Regions from separate parts of the Brevibacillus sp. AF8 genome, predicted to be linked through region 2. Evidence: riboswitches for the same ligand, from Rfam matches in the RefSeq annotation. Region 2 holds a riboswitch; the other holds the start of a gene.
What was found. A riboswitch is a leader RNA that binds a small molecule or an ion and turns the genes downstream of it on or off. The one in region 2 is predicted to bind FMN.
Positions count from the first base shown of each region.

Region 1 (7,637 bases), on a different contig from region 2:
TACTCATCTGTCGTCTGTCCGTCCCCAATAGCGCCCATGTCGACAGCCAGGTACTCCACCACGTTATCGGGGATGCTGGAATTGCCGCCGTAGCCGATCTCTTCATTATTGCTGATAAAAAAGTGCGTGGTGTAAGGCAGCTTCACGCCGGATTCACTCAGCTCCTTCAGAACCCCCAGCAGTACAGCTACGCTTGCTTTGTCGTCAATGTGGCGGGACTTGATAAAGCCGCTATCCGTTACCGTCACCCGCGGATCAAAGGAGACGAAATCTCCGACAGAAATCCCAAGCGCAAGGACTTGCTCCTTGTTTGTAACTTTTTCATCCAGTCGGACTTCCATGTTCGCCTCATTGCGCTCAGCTTTCCCCGCTTCTGAGCTGTATACATGCACGGAAGCTTTGGTGGACAAAATGGTACCGGTTACAAGACGACCGCTACTAGTCTCTACAACGCAGTGCTCTCCTTCAATCGCATTGAATGCAAAGCCACCGATCAAAGTCAGCTTCAAGCGCCCGTTGCTCTTTATTTCTTTTACCATCGCGCCCAGTGTATCGACGTGAGCGGTCAAGAGTCTTGCCTTTTCGTTATGGGCCCCCGCTACTGTTGCAACGATTGCCCCTTTGTTTGTCCGTTTATAGGAAACGCCAAGCTTTTCTAACTCTTGTGCAACCCAGGCCATTACTTTTTCCGTATTGCCGGATGGACTTGGGATGTTCGCCAATTGGCAAAAGCTTTGTACAACATATTCCGTGGATACACTCATCTGTTTTCCTCCATTCGCCCATTGCGAAATAAACGTTAGGATTGAAGCTCTTCCTTAATAAATTGAAGCACTTCCTGCACATGTCCTTTGACTTTTACTTTTGACCATACTTTTGCGATGTTGCCTTCTTTGTCGATGACGAACGTCGTGCGTTCAATGCCCATGTACTCTCGACCGTACATTTTTTTCAACACCCACACGCCATAAGCCTCTGCCACTTGGTGATCAGGATCTGACAGAAGCGGAAAAGGCAATTCGTGCTTCGCGATAAATTTATCATGCGATTTCACAGAATCCGGACTGATTCCGAGAACAACTGTATTCAGCTCGGCAAAGCCTGAATGGAAGTCACGGAAGTCGCATGCTTCTGTGGTACATGTTGGCGTTTGGTCCTTCGGATAAAAATAAAGCACTACATTTTGACCATGAAATTGGGAAAGTGAGAGGGTCTGATTATTGCTCGCCTGCAAAGTAAATGCAGGTGCAGCTTGTCCTACTGCCGTCAAACTTTTCCCTCCTCTCGATAATATCCTGTTTTCGCTGGTCCCATTTTACCACAATCTAGTAGTCACTTCATCCGCATACAAGTTGCGCTTTGATTCAGAAAAGGATAGAATTAAAAAAAATAAAATTTTGCCTAGTCAGTTGGATGGTGAATTCGCATGAAAGAGTTTTTTGAAGTAACAGATCCAGAAGCGCTAAAATCGCTTGCTATAGCGGAACGGGTTAAAATTTTGGAACTCTTTGAAGATTTGGAGCCCAGAACGGCCAAACAAATCGCTACAGAACTAGGCGAAAATGCAGCACGGCTACATTACCATGTGAAAGAGCTCGTGCGTGTTGGACTGCTCGAGCAAGTGGATACCCGGGTAAAAGGCTCCATTGTGGAGAAATATTATGAGCCTGTTGCCAAGGTCATTCAGGTCAAGCTTCAATTGATGATTGAAGAAAACGCTCAACAATTAAGTGATGTCATGTTTACTCCGTTTCGTACTACGGAAAAGGACCTCATGCGAACGCTCAATCGCTTCGTCGCAAGCGACCAGGATGTTCGGAAGGAATACAAAAATACGTTCGCTTTTAATTTGACTGAATTTTATTTGAGTCAAGAAGAACGTAATCAATTTGTGGAAGACATCTCTGAGCTGTTGCAAAAGTACAAAGGGTTCAAAAAGGAATCTGGCCGTCGAAAATTCAAGTTTTTCGACATCTTGTTCCCATTGACTCCGGCTGATCCAACAGATGATTCAGATGATCCTTTTGATGATTCGGATGAGTAAGTCACCAAGAAAACCATCAGATACGATGGTTTTCTTTCATTTTCTAATCAAAGGAGGACTCCAATGCGGACGATCTTGTTTGATTTCGACGGCACAGTTGCCGATACCCTCCCCTTGATCTTCACCGCTTTTCGCTCCACCTTTCAGCAGTTTTTACAAGAGCATTATACGGACGAGCAGATTGTAGCTCTCTTTGGCCCCACAGAGACAGGCATCTTGCAAAGCAAGCTTCCCCCACATGCGCATGACAACGCCTTCGCACATTTTTATCGTGTATACACAGATGAACACTCCCGCGTACAAAATCCGGAAAATATCCGAATGATGCTCGACGAACTTCACGCAGCCGATATCCAAATGGGAATCGTAACAGGAAAAGGACGAAAAAGCGCTGACATCTCCCTTCGCGAATGGGGATTAGATTCGTATTTTTCCGTCGTGATTACAGGGGATGAGGTCACACATCCAAAGCCTCATCCAGAAGGTATTTTTACTGCTATGAAACAGCTAGGCGCAACTCCTGCGGAAACCATTTTCGTAGGTGACAGTGATGCTGATGTTTTGGCTGGTCGTGCCGCTGGTTTGCGAACAGTCGGTGTGGATTGGCTTTTGGTTACACAAAAGTCGGGAAAATTCGATCCCGAGCCTGACTACCACTTTACGGATGTGCAAGCTTTTACCGATTGGATTCTCGGACGCTAGTTGAAAAAAGGGTGTGCCCCTGCCGCAAAAGCGTGGACACACCCTTTTTTGATTAATACGCCCGTCCGAACCAGACACTATGCTGTGACTCTTTGCCGCAGCAAAGGCAGACTTTCTTTTGTACAGGAGGCTCAAACGGGATGTTGCGAGAGGTGAACTTGGTTTCTTCCTTGATCTTCGATTCACAAGCGTCATCCCCACACCAGCCAGCTAACACCCATCCGCTCGTTTTGTTTTCGCTCTCGTTTTTGGCAATATGAGCGGATAGCTGCTCCAGTGTGTCGATCCCCAGATGTGAGTTTTCATCACGGAATGCTAGTGCTTTTTGGAACATATTTTGCTGAATCTCTTCCAACAGTTGAACAACGGTCTGCGCGATACCTTCAAGTGAAACCGTCACCTTCTCCCCTGTATCGCGTCGAGCCAAAATCACTTGACCATTTTCCACGTCACGTGGGCCGAGCTCCAGACGCAGAGGAACCCCGCGCATTTCCCACTCATTGAACTTCCAGCCTGGTGTTTCTTCGCGAAGATCAGCACGGACACGCACTCCTGCGGCCTTGATTTCGTCAAAGAGCGGATCAAACGCCTCCATGACTTTCTCGCGCAGCTTCATCGGACCGACCGGGATCATAATCACCTGTGTCGGAGCCATGCGAGGCGGCAACACGAGACCGCGGTCATCGCCATGCACCATGATCATCGAACCAATCAGTCTCGTAGAGGTGCCCCATGATGTGGTGTGAACGTACTTGAACTGATTGTCGCGATCCAAAAACTTGATTTCAAAGCCGCGCGCGAATTTATCGCCCAAATAGTGCGAGGTACCCGCCTGCACTGCTTTTCCATCCTTCATCATCGCTTCAATGGAATACGTGTCAACAGCACCCGCAAAGCGTTCACTTGGTGTTTTTTGTCCCTTCCAAACCGGAATGGCCAGCTCCTGCTCAACGACCTCTCGGTAAATCTCCAGCATTTGCATCGTTTCCTGACGAGCTTCCTCCTCTGTCGCATGTGCCGTGTGGCCTTCTTGCCAGAGAAATTCCGATGTCCGCAAGAACGGCATTGTCCGCTTCTCCCAGCGAAACACGTTTGCCCACTGATTGATTAATACAGGCAGGTCCCGATAGCTCTGAATCCATTGGCTGTACATATGCCCGATGATCGTCTCGGAGGTTGGACGTAGTGCGAGCTTTTCCTCTAGCGGCTCGCCCCCAGCCTCTGTTACCCAAGGCAGCTCTGGATTGAAGCCCTCGATATGCTCTTTTTCTTTTTGAAAGAAGGACTCGGGGATCAGCATCGGGAAATAGGCATTGCGATGCCCTGTCTCCTTGAAGCGCTTATTCATCGCCTCTTGAATTCGCTCCCATAGCTCAAAGCCATCCGGCTTGAAAACGATGCAGCCGCGCACCGGTGTGTAGTCCATCAAATCCGCCTTTTTGATGGCATCGATGTACCAACGCGAAAAATCCTCCGATTGCGGTGTAATTTCTTTTACAAACGCTTTGTCCTCTTTCATCCGTCTACGCTCCTTTTTGTTCTTACGTAAAATGCAAAAAATCCCCCATCCCAAAAAGGGACGGAGGATTAACTTCCGCGGTACCACCCTGATTGACCATAGCAATACGCCATAGTCCTCTCGATAACCCGATAACGGTGGGCATCCGGCTAAGCTCTTCACCAGCGGCTTCAGGATGGGATGCAGTTATCCTTTACGTATCAGCCTTCCAGACTAGGGCCGACTCTCTGTAACGTGGGAATAGCTGCGGGTCCTTTCATAGCCTTTTGAAACTTTCTATTAAGTTAACATATTAGCGAGTCATGTCGTGGTTGTCAATTGTTGGTACGCGCAGCGATTCTGGAGCCGAGCTTCACGTAGATCGGATATGCGACCACTGAAATCATAACACCTTTGAAGAGATTGAACGGCACGATTCCGTACAGAACCAATGACCAGATGCTTGTCGCGTTGAACATAGTCAAGAGCTGTTCAATCGGCATTTGATAAAGCACAGCGTACGCAGGCAACAGCACATATGCATTTGCCACAGCCATGACGATCGTCATCAAAACCGTCCCCAGAGCGAGACCAGTCAGGAAGCCTTTTTTGCCTTGACCCAGACGCTGCATGTAGACAGCGGCAAAAATAAAGCTTGATCCTGCTACGACGTTTGCGAGCTCACCGATCAAAAGGCCATCTGTATTTTTGAAGAGCATGTGCAGTGTATTTTTCAGTACCTCGATAAAAATGCCAGCTACAGGTCCGTACATGAGTCCCCCGATCAATGCCGGGAGTGTGCTGAAGTCGAGCTTCAAAAAGCTTGGCATCAGTGGTACGGGAACCTCGAGATACTGCAGAATAAATGCAACGGCCGCCAGCATGGGAATCGTCACCAGCTTTTGGGTTGCACGTGTGCGCGAAGAATGCAGCGCTGTTTCTTTCATGTTTACCATCTCCTCATTTTTCTACTCCTTCTTGAGGAATGGCAACAGTCGTTGTATGCTCACACGTCTTGTTACACAAACAGAATAAACCCTGTGGCTATGTTCCACAGGGCATTTGCAAGCGTATGACAAAACCATGCGCAAATAAAAGGTACAAGAAACAAGAGGGCTGGCCTCTACGTTCTCATCCCGTTTGCACAGGTAAACAAGCACGTGTGATAAACGTACTGTCGTCATCCTTCTCCCATCCAGACTGTACTGTCGGCTCTGGAATCACACCAGATCCTGCACTCCGTCGCAACTTTACGCTCGGGAGGCTCGCGGGCTTAACATGCGTAAAGCATGATCACCGCCGGTCGGGAATTTCACCCTGCCCCGAAGGAATGTGTAGTTGTATACAGCATATTATACTGCTGTTTTTTGATTTGACAATAGAGGAAACTGCCAAAGCGACACTTCTTATTTATTTTTCCGATGTGTTTAGTGTGAATAGCGAATAAAAAAGACACTTGCTAACTAGAGAGCACATTATGCTATCATTCGCTTGTACAATAGAATCGGCTCCTCAAGGGTGGTCGCGGCTCATCCCCATAGAAAGGGGGTGAGATCGCCTTGGTTGTTACCTTGACCAAAAAGAAATAGACCGCCCTTGAGTTGACAGCTCTGCGGTCTATTTCACAACATAGTATTGATCCGCACCCCTTTGCGGGAAGCGCCTATTGTACCGACCGTTCCGGTTGCAGCCGGGATGGTCTTTTTTTACCTCACAACGACTTCGGATTATAAATAATCAAGAACCCGCTCCCCGATACTTCGTGACTCCCCAGTTCCAGACCAACAGCCCAATCCCGAAGAAAATAACAGCCACTACCGGCGTCATTGCCGCATATGTGTACCAGACTTCCTTGCGCAAAAAGTAAGCCGCCGGATAAACACCTACGAAAGCAAACGGCAGCACGTAGGTGAGCACAAAGCGAATAGCCTTGTTGTACACGTCTACCGGATAGCGCCCATATTGCTGGATGTTGTAGATCATCGGAGCAATCCCTGTCCGCGAGTCGGAAAAGAAGCTAACCGCGGCAATCGCGGTATACACGCCACCGTAAATCAGTGCCCCGCTGATCGAGAGCCCGATAAAGATGAACACGTCGTACCAGTAAAACGACAAATCGAGTTGAATGGCAGCATACCCCATGATGATGATCCCGGTTATGACGCCAAAAATGCGGTCTGGCGCAATCGACTCGAGGCACACCTGCGCCAGATTGTGGATCGGTCTCGTCAGGATGCGATCCATCTCGCCCCGGATGATGTACCGTTCGTTGAAGTCCCAAAAACCGAAGAACATCGAGAATAACGCGTATGGAACCAAAAAGAACCCATAGATAAAGATAATCTCGTCACGCGTCCAATCCCCCATCAGCGGAACATGGGTGAACACAACAACAATAAAGACAAGATTGATCAACTCAGAAACCAGATTGGACACAAAATCCCCGAGAAAATCTGTTCGGTAGGCAAGTCTCGTCTTGAAGTACTGGCTCAGGTAGTCGGCAAAAATACTGAAAATATGTCTCATGTCTTGCATGCTCTACCCTCCTTGCACAACCAGCTTGTTGCGGGCAAGACGCCACATCACCAAGATGGGAACCAGTATGACAAACATCCAAACCACCTGAAAACCGATCAATTCCCAGGAGCGTTCCGTTGTAATCGCACCTGTGAAGATCAAGCTCGGATAGTAGTTGACCGCCTGAAATGGAAGATACCCCATTACCGTTTGCGCCCAACCGGGGAAAAAGCTGATCGGCAGCACGAGACCAGACAACAGATCCACCACGACCCGCTTGGCTCGCATCATGCCATCGTTTCGGAACAGGAAGAAAGTAAGCAAGCCTGTCACCAGATTGATTTGTGTATTGATCAAAAACGCACACATCAAGCTGATCAAATACAGTCCCCACCCAGTTGCTGTCGCAGGGAAGCTGAACGGAATGATCAGACTGATAAGGAAAATGCCTGGACCCGCGAAAAAGAGAAAACGAAAGATCCCTTCCCCAAAAGCCTGCGCCGTTTTCACGGACAAGTAATTATAAGGGCGTATCATTTCAATCGCGACCTTGCCTTCTCGGACGTCCTGGGCTATTTCCGTATCGATGTTGTTAAAATAAAACGCCCGCGACATCCAAGCAATCGCAACGTAGGAAGTCATCTGTTCCACCGTAAGCCCGCCCAGCTGCTGTTGACCTCCGTAGATCGCTCCCCATAAAAAGTAGTACGCACCGATGTTGATCGCGTAGATAATGATCCCGCTGTAATAGTTCACACGATAGGCAAGCATCGTCAAAAACCTCATGCGGATGAGTTCCATATAAAGCTTACGCATGGCTTCTTACCTCTTGGTCTGAGGAATAAATGTTGCGAACGATATCCTCTGTGCTCGTCT
Region 1 is NZ_JAGQDN010000026.1:56,161-63,797, reverse strand. Features, by position in the region: gene KB186_RS25180 (M42 family metallopeptidase) at 1-764, opposite strand, end outside; gene bcp (thioredoxin-dependent thiol peroxidase) at 800-1,270, opposite strand; gene KB186_RS25170 (winged helix-turn-helix domain-containing protein) at 1,427-2,044, shown strand; gene KB186_RS25165 (HAD family hydrolase) at 2,108-2,746, shown strand; gene proS (proline--tRNA ligase) at 2,799-4,265, opposite strand; gene KB186_RS25155 (ECF transporter S component) at 4,580-5,191, opposite strand; FMN riboswitch at 5,424-5,578, opposite strand; gene KB186_RS25150 (ABC transporter permease) at 5,982-6,779, opposite strand; gene KB186_RS25145 (ABC transporter permease) at 6,783-7,577, opposite strand; gene KB186_RS25140 (ABC transporter ATP-binding protein) at 7,570-7,637, opposite strand, start outside.
Region 1: it holds a riboswitch for FMN, as region 2 does, so the genes downstream of both, KB186_RS25155 (ECF transporter S component) here and ribD (bifunctional diaminohydroxyphosphoribosylaminopyrimidine deaminase/5-amino-6-(5-phosphoribosylamino)uracil reductase RibD) in region 2, are expected to answer to the same signal.

Region 2 (7,637 bases):
TCATCTACCACGATGACTGCCTTGCCCTGACGCAAATCTTCCAATGCTTCTTCTATGCGATGAAACATGCTTACTCCCTCCTACTCACGCGAAGCCATTTTCCTGCAAAAAGGCTAGACTGAGCCCGCCAGATTTTTCTGTACCGCCATGGTTTTGATAACCTAACAAGCGCTCCACATATTTGCCGATGACATCCGTTTCGAGATTCACCAAGTCCCCAGGTCGTCTGTCTGCAAGACTCGTATTCGCCAGCGTATGCGGAATGATCGAAACCGTAAAACCGCTATCGCTTACGTCCACCACGGTGAGACTGATGCCATCTATGCAAATCGATCCACGGGCAATGACGTACTTCAACAGCTGCGGTTTGGCCTCAATCCGAAACACAACTGCATTCGCATTCACCTCTCGTGAAGCAACTATTCCGGTCCCGTCTACATGTCCGGAGACGATATGCCCGCCGAATCGATCTCCCAGCCGCATCGCCCTTTCCAAATTCACTCGCTGTCCACTGCGTAATTTGCGCAAGCTCGTCTTATTCATTGTCTCTGGCATCACATCGACGCAAAACTGACGATTGGTATAAGAAGTAACCGTAAGGCAAATGCCATTGACCGAGATACTGTCGCCGAGCTTCACCCCTTCAAGTACCTGCTGTGCGCGGATGACCAGTCGACTCGCCTGTTCGTTCCCTTGAATCGATTCCAACACGCCCACTTCTTCGACCAGTCCCGTGAACATGCTCTCTCCTCCTCACCTGCTACGTCTGATCCTCCCATTGTGGGTACCCGCTGATCTGTAGATCGCCTTTCCCAATCGGAGTGATCATGACATTTGTCAGCTGCACTGCTTCTCCCATCGTTGCAAAACCTTGACCACCGAACGGCGAGGGTGCACCGCTTCCTCCGATCAGCTTTAGCGCGATATGACTCACGACCTTCTGAATCGCTCTCGCCTGCAAAAAGGAGCCGTTTACTTCCTGTCCGCCTTCCACAAGCAACGAGGTAATCCCCAGCTCCCCCAACGTATCCAGCACCTTTTCCACGAGAATTGGCCCTACCATTGTGATGACCTTAACTCCTCTTGCTGCAAGCAGCTCCTGCTTTTCCCTTGGGGCTGCATCTGTCGTAAAGATCCATGTCTTCGCATCTGTATTCTGAACGACACGGGCATCCAGCGGCGTACGTAATTGGCTGTCCAAAATCACGCGAACTGGCTGGCTCCCAAAACACTGCTCTCCCTTGCGCGCCGTCAACAGTGGGTCATCAGCGAGAATCGTCCCAACTCCAACCAGGATTGCATCATGCTGCCTGCGAAGTTCATGCACCTCTGCCCGAGCCTCTGCACCAGTAATCCACTGACTGTGTCCCGTGACCGAAGCAATTTTTCCGTCCAATGTACTGGCCGTCTTTACCGTCACAAATGGACGTCTGGTTTGGATGTAATGGAAAAAGACTTCATTGAGCGCCTTCGCTTCCTCTTCTCTCACGCCCACCGCCACTTCTACTCCTGCTGCCCGCAGCATCTCGATGCCTCGTCCCGCCACCAATGGATTCGGATCGAGCGTAGCTACAACCACACGACGTACATCAGCTGCGATCAATGCCTCTGCACACGGCGGTGTTTTCCCATAGTGACTGCAAGGCTCCAGCGTCACATATACGGTCGCACCTTGCGCTTTTTCCCCAGCCATCCGCAGTGCGTGCACCTCAGCATGGGGCTCTCCTGCCCGCAGATGCGCTCCCATTCCCACGATGGTTCCATCTTTCACAATCACAGCTCCGACCATGGGATTCGGACTGGTTTGGCCTCGTGCCGATCGTGCCAGCTCCAGCGCCAGATCCATGTACTTGCTGTCCTGTTCCATACCGCACTCCTTTCTGTTCCATCATTCCAGCCAACACAACGCAAAAAGCCCTTGAAACCTCACAGCGTTTCAGGGCATACGGAAAGAAGCCTTACCTCATCTGTTTTTTGAAAAAACAAATGAAGAAAGCAAAAAATCTTCTTCCATCCGGACTGTACCGTCGGCTCTGGACTTTCACCAGATCAGTCGCTGCAAGCGTGGTCAGCGAGTCGCGGGCTCAGACGTACGTACGCCATTACCGCCGGTCAGGAATTTCACCTTGCCCTGAAGATTGTCGCTATGAAGTTTTATGAAAAATAAAAACGCCCATGAATATTATGCTCAGGGCGTTCAGAAAGAAGCCTCGCTTCTACCGTTTTTTGAAAAAAACAGCGAAACAGGCCGTTCCAAATACCTTCTCCCATCCGGACTGTACCGTCGGCCTTGGATTTGCACCAAGTCAGTCGCTATCAACTGCTTCGATAGCGAGTCGCGGGCTCAGACGTGCGTTCGTCATTACCGCCGGTCGGGAATTGCACCCTACCCTGAAGGCTGGTATTCAGTTAGGCAAAGTATAGCATATTTTTCGCTATTGTCTGTAATCATTTATTGGAGAAGTGCACTTTTACTCTTGCTCGCACATTTCGAGGACCGTCAGGAGTTCTTTCAAATCATTGATGTACGCTCTTGGCACAACACCATTTCGCTCCATGTCCAACTCATTCCCTTGATAGGCAATAAAAGCAACTTGTCCATCACAGGCCGCCTTGCCATCGATCCACGAATCCCCGATCATCGTCCAGGCCGAAACAGGCCAATCTGGCTTTCGGCTGCGAATATAGTGAACGCCGGAGGGAGATGGCTTCAATGCCGTCATCTGCTCGCGGGCGACGATTTCAGCGAAGTAGGAGGCGATTCCCGTCTCGTTCAAAGCCTCCATTGCGGCAGCATGCGCGTTGTTGGTTAAGATATACAGCTGGTAGCGGTTCTTCAACTCCTCCAGCACTTCTACCGCGTGTTGCTCCAGAACAGCACCATGCATCCCTTCCTTCTCGATCGCGGTTACTGCATCCCACATCGCTTGCTCCAACTCTGACGTCATCTGCTCCGCTTTTCGCCCGATCTCAATGAGCTGTGATGCGGTATGCTTTTCCCATTCAAATGTTGGGGAAACGATCCCATTGTCCACCCATAGTTGAAAAATGGCCCGCTTCATCTCGGTAAAATCGATCCTGGATTGCAACAAGGTGTTGTCCATATCGAAAATAATGCCTTTTTGAAAGGTTCTGCTCATTTTGTGCCTCCTTTTTTGACAATAGTCGTGAATGATCCTTCCATTTTATCAAAAAGAGGACTATCCCTCCGTCATTTTATAACTTTTGGGACAGCCCCCATTTTGGGGTTCGATATTGAGTTCCTATTGCTTCTTCTTGGCGCTATCTACTTCATACGGCACATCCTTTGGAACCCCTCCAGCTGGCCAATCTTGTGCCTTTTTGGCAAAGTCTGGACGTGGCTTGGACAAAATATAGGCAGCTAGGTCCGCAGCTTCTTGATCGGTTAACGAGCCTTGCTTGATGCCACCCATTTCCCCTAAAGGCATATTACGCTGAATGTAGCCAGCAGCTTTGGAAATTCGAGCCATGCCTGCACCAATATTGAAGGAGTTATCCCCCCATAGTGCTGGGCCAGAGTTTGGACCTGTACCTGATCCATCAGCAGCATGGCATTGTAAACACGATTTTTGGAAGAGGGCTTCTCCATTTGCCACATTCGGTTGAGGTACGCTCTTCATATCATTTTTCTCTATCCACGGGCGCTCTTTAATTCCTACTGGTACATCTGTTGAGATATATGTCAGATAGGCAACCATCGCTCTCATTTCGTCGCTGTTGTAAGGCAATGGCTTTCCGTTCATGCTTCGTTGAAAGCAACCATTGATCCGATCTTCAATAGTAATCACTTTTCCAGACCTTGGAATGTACTGGGGATAGACTGCGGTGACACCCGTTAATGGGGAGGTCGCATCCATTCCTGCATTACCGTGACAGCTGGAGCAGGAAAGCTTATTCCCTGTGTATTCAGGGATCACTGTGCTCGTTTCATTCATTAACTTATGTCCATACTTAATCGATTCTCCCAATGGCCCTTCTGGCACCTTGTCCATACTAGGCGGGGTGTAGGAATCTAAATTGATTGCTCCCGTTGCCCCACTCGCTGTTTTATCTTTGGCCTCATTCGCTGTTGAGGTGGGTTGAGCGGTCTGCTGTGTAGCGCAGCCTGCAAAGACCAGCATCGCCACTACAACCATAGACAGCTTCTTCCAGCCTGTCTTCTCTTTTTTGAACATAGGTCTCACTCCTCCATGTTGATCGTGCATTCACACCATGAAAGTAGCAAGAGGCGTGCCAAACCATAGAAGCAGGAAAACGAACGACTTGGCGCTTCCAAATAGCAAGAAAAAGAAAAGACCATGCCAAAATGTCATGGTCAGTACGCGACAAAATGTCACGGTCGCAGCTCGTACTCTTCGATTTTTCGGTACAGATTACGCACGCTGATCCCCAGCTTCTCAGCTGTCTTGGTCTTGTTCCATTGCAGAACGTCCAGCACATGCTTGATATGTTCTCGCTCTACGTGTTTCAGTAAAAACGCCTCTTCCTCCCCCGATTCTGCAGAGAAAAGGAGCTTTCGATCTGACGGGTTGTGATGCACTGGCTGTTCATGAGGAAAGAGATCCTTGTCCTCAATCTCCTCTCCTTTTGCCAAAACGACAGCGCGTTCGATCATATGAGCCAACTCCCGAACATTCCCAGGAAATGAATAGGCCAAAAGCGCGGCCTGGGCTTTCACAGAAAGCGGTTTGACTGGATACTTACGCTTCAGTCGATTCAAAAAGAAAGCCGACAATGGCAAAATGTCCTCTCTTCTCTTGGCGAGGGGTGGAATCGTTATATCCATGACATGCAGCCGGAAATAGAGATCGGACCGAAACGTTCCTTCTTCCACTTTCTTCTCCAGATCGGCATTGGTAGCAGCAATGATCCGAACATCCACTTTGTGCAAAATCGGGCTCCCTATTCGGCGAAATTCACCCGTTTCCAGAAAACGGAGTAGCTTGACCTGCAAAGGAAAAGGCAAATCCCCTACTTCATCCAAAAAGAGCGTCCCCAGGTGAGCAATCTCTACCAGTCCCTTTTTTTGGGCAGTTGCGCCTGTAAAAGCTCCCTTTTCGTGTCCGAACAGTTCACTTTCCAGCATCGTTTCTGGTATCGCCCCTAAATTGATCGGTACGAATGCCTCAGCTGCTCGCTCACTACATTCATAGATGAGTCTCGCAATGACATCCTTCCCTGTCCCACTTTCCCCTTTCAAGAGAACGAGAAAATCCGTACTGGCTACTCGCTTGGCAGTTGCTAAGACCTCTTTAAGCTTCGGGCTTTCCGCAACGATTTGAAACGTCGTTTTCCCATTTGTCGACAGCACTTCTCTCAACTGTTGGTTTTCCTCGGTCAACTGCTGTTTTTCTATGGCCTTGGAAATCAATACCTCCAATTCATTGAGATTGTAAGGTTTTGTCAAATAATCATAAGCACCGCGTTTCATCGCTTCGATAGCTGTTTCGATGGTTCCGTGTCCCGTTACAACAATGATTTGAATGGCAGGAGAGGCTTCCTTGCACCATTGCAGAAAGGCGAGACCGTCCATCCCGGGCATTTTCAAATCAAGCAGAATCACATGAATCGTTTCGCTGGTTACTAGCTGCTGCGCGCTGATTCCGTCAGGTGCTTCCAGCGTGGTATATCCCTTTCTCTTTAATCGACTGGTTAATAGATGGCGGAAATCTGCTTCGTCATCAACAATGAGTATCCGAGTGTCAGTGTGCATCTTTTGTTCATTCCCCCTTTGCCGACGGCAGGATGACCGTAACAGTCGTGCCTATGTTTGGCGTACTTTCGATCTCGATTTCTCCGCCTAAATTCGTCACAATCCCGTAGCAGACCGATAACCCGAGACCAGTCCCTTTTCCAGGAGGCTTGGTTGTATAAAAAGGCTCCAAAACATGTGGCAAATCTGCTGCAGGTATACCGCATCCATCATCTTTGATCCACAGACGGAGCCGATCATTCGATGGAGAATCAGTTGCTATCTCAATATTTCCCCGCTCCTGGGTCGCGTACAGTGCATTGGTTAACAGATTGAGCAAGATCTGCTGAAGTTGTCCAGGGGTAGCGAGAAGAAACGGAGCAGAGGCCAACAGAGACTGGTTTACCGTTACATGTTTGACACGTATTTCATGGGATAAAAGAATGAGAATGTCTGATAGGACTTGATGAATATCTACTTGTTCTACGGTAACGGGTGATTTTCCCGAAAAGTGCAGCAACCGGGTCGTGATTTCCTTGCAGCGGTTAATTTGTTTGTCCATCGTGTCCAAGTATTGGGTAAGCTCCCCTGTGTCCTGTAAATCTCGAATATCCTCTTCCACGAGACGGTCCCGCAAGTCTTGTCCATACAACGACAGAATGCCTAATGGATTATTGATTTCATGGGCGATGCCCGACGCCAAGAGTCCAATAGCAGCGAGCTTGTCTGCTTGTGCGATTGCGGCTTCCAGCTCTCGTTTCTCCGTGATGTCCTCGATGACCTCCAGAAAAGCCGACGATTCTTTCTCCGGATGCAGAAGGAAAACCTGATGTCGATAGGAACGGACACGTCCATCCTGATCGACTCTGGAGGAAATAAGGTCAGTCTGATTTTGGTTTACCATTTGTCGTGTTCGGAGCATGCAACCACTGCATGAGCTGAAATGCTGACCAATCGTCTGATGGCAGTCCTTCCCCAGGAGATTTGCCGTATCCTGAAACCACGCCGCCGCCGTTTGATTAATCCAGCGAATACGAAAACATTCATCTACGAGAATCAGTCCCATCCCCATGCCACTGACGACGAGATCAAGCCGTTTCTTTTCTTCCAGAAGTTGATTGGTCTTCGTCTCCAGACTCTGTGCCATTTCATTGCAGGACGCTGCCAGCCTGCCAATTTCATCTGAGGTCGTCACTGGTATTCGTACGGATAAATCGCCACCCGCGATTTTTTGCACAGCGGATTCGATCTTTTCCATTAATCGGCTAAATGAGACAGAAAACACAATGCTAATCCCCAACACGATAAGTGCGATGAATAAGGTCGTAAAGAGCAGAGATTGTTCCAATTTTGAAAAGGCAGCAAACGCCGTTTGGCTTGACTGTTCCAGCATAATGACCCAATGGGTGACGGAAGAACGCATGGCATAGTTGACCATGACATCTTCATTGGAAGCCTGATACGTACGGATAACAGGCTTGTCAGTTCGATCTGGTAGTGTCCAGGAGGGAGGAACCGCTTGTTCATAATAGGTCAAGGAGCCATCAGAAGGCTTGCCCAACATAAACGGATCTGCAAACCCATCGCTTTTCCCATCCGTGACGAACAAATAGGCCTCGTTTTCATATCGAGCTCGCAGTGTGACCTGTTCGAGCAACTGTTTTACATTGAGCTTTGCGTACATGCCGCCTTTTACACCGTTGGCAGATACGTGAGGGATCGCGACCGTTACCAGCAGCTTCCCTTCCGCTGATCGGACAATGCTTCCGATGTATGGTTTTCCCGACTGGATGGTGGGAAGAAGCTGGTTGTCTTGCTCACTGACTATATCCACTCTTTGGTGTTTCCAGCGATTCAGCAAAAACTGCGGCCCTCCATCCTGATGAAAAAGCGCGACCTCCTCCATGTAAGGGGAGGTTTTTAA
Region 2 is NZ_JAGQDN010000005.1:67,107-74,743, reverse strand. Features, by position in the region: gene KB186_RS09640 (bifunctional 3,4-dihydroxy-2-butanone-4-phosphate synthase/GTP cyclohydrolase II) at 1-68, opposite strand, end outside; gene KB186_RS09635 (riboflavin synthase) at 85-741, opposite strand; gene ribD (bifunctional diaminohydroxyphosphoribosylaminopyrimidine deaminase/5-amino-6-(5-phosphoribosylamino)uracil reductase RibD) at 761-1,867, opposite strand; FMN riboswitch at 1,999-2,143, opposite strand; FMN riboswitch at 2,256-2,403, opposite strand; gene KB186_RS09625 (HAD family hydrolase) at 2,472-3,140, opposite strand; gene KB186_RS09620 (c-type cytochrome) at 3,264-4,196, opposite strand; gene KB186_RS09615 (sigma-54-dependent transcriptional regulator) at 4,355-5,734, opposite strand; gene KB186_RS09610 (ATP-binding protein) at 5,742-7,637, opposite strand, start outside.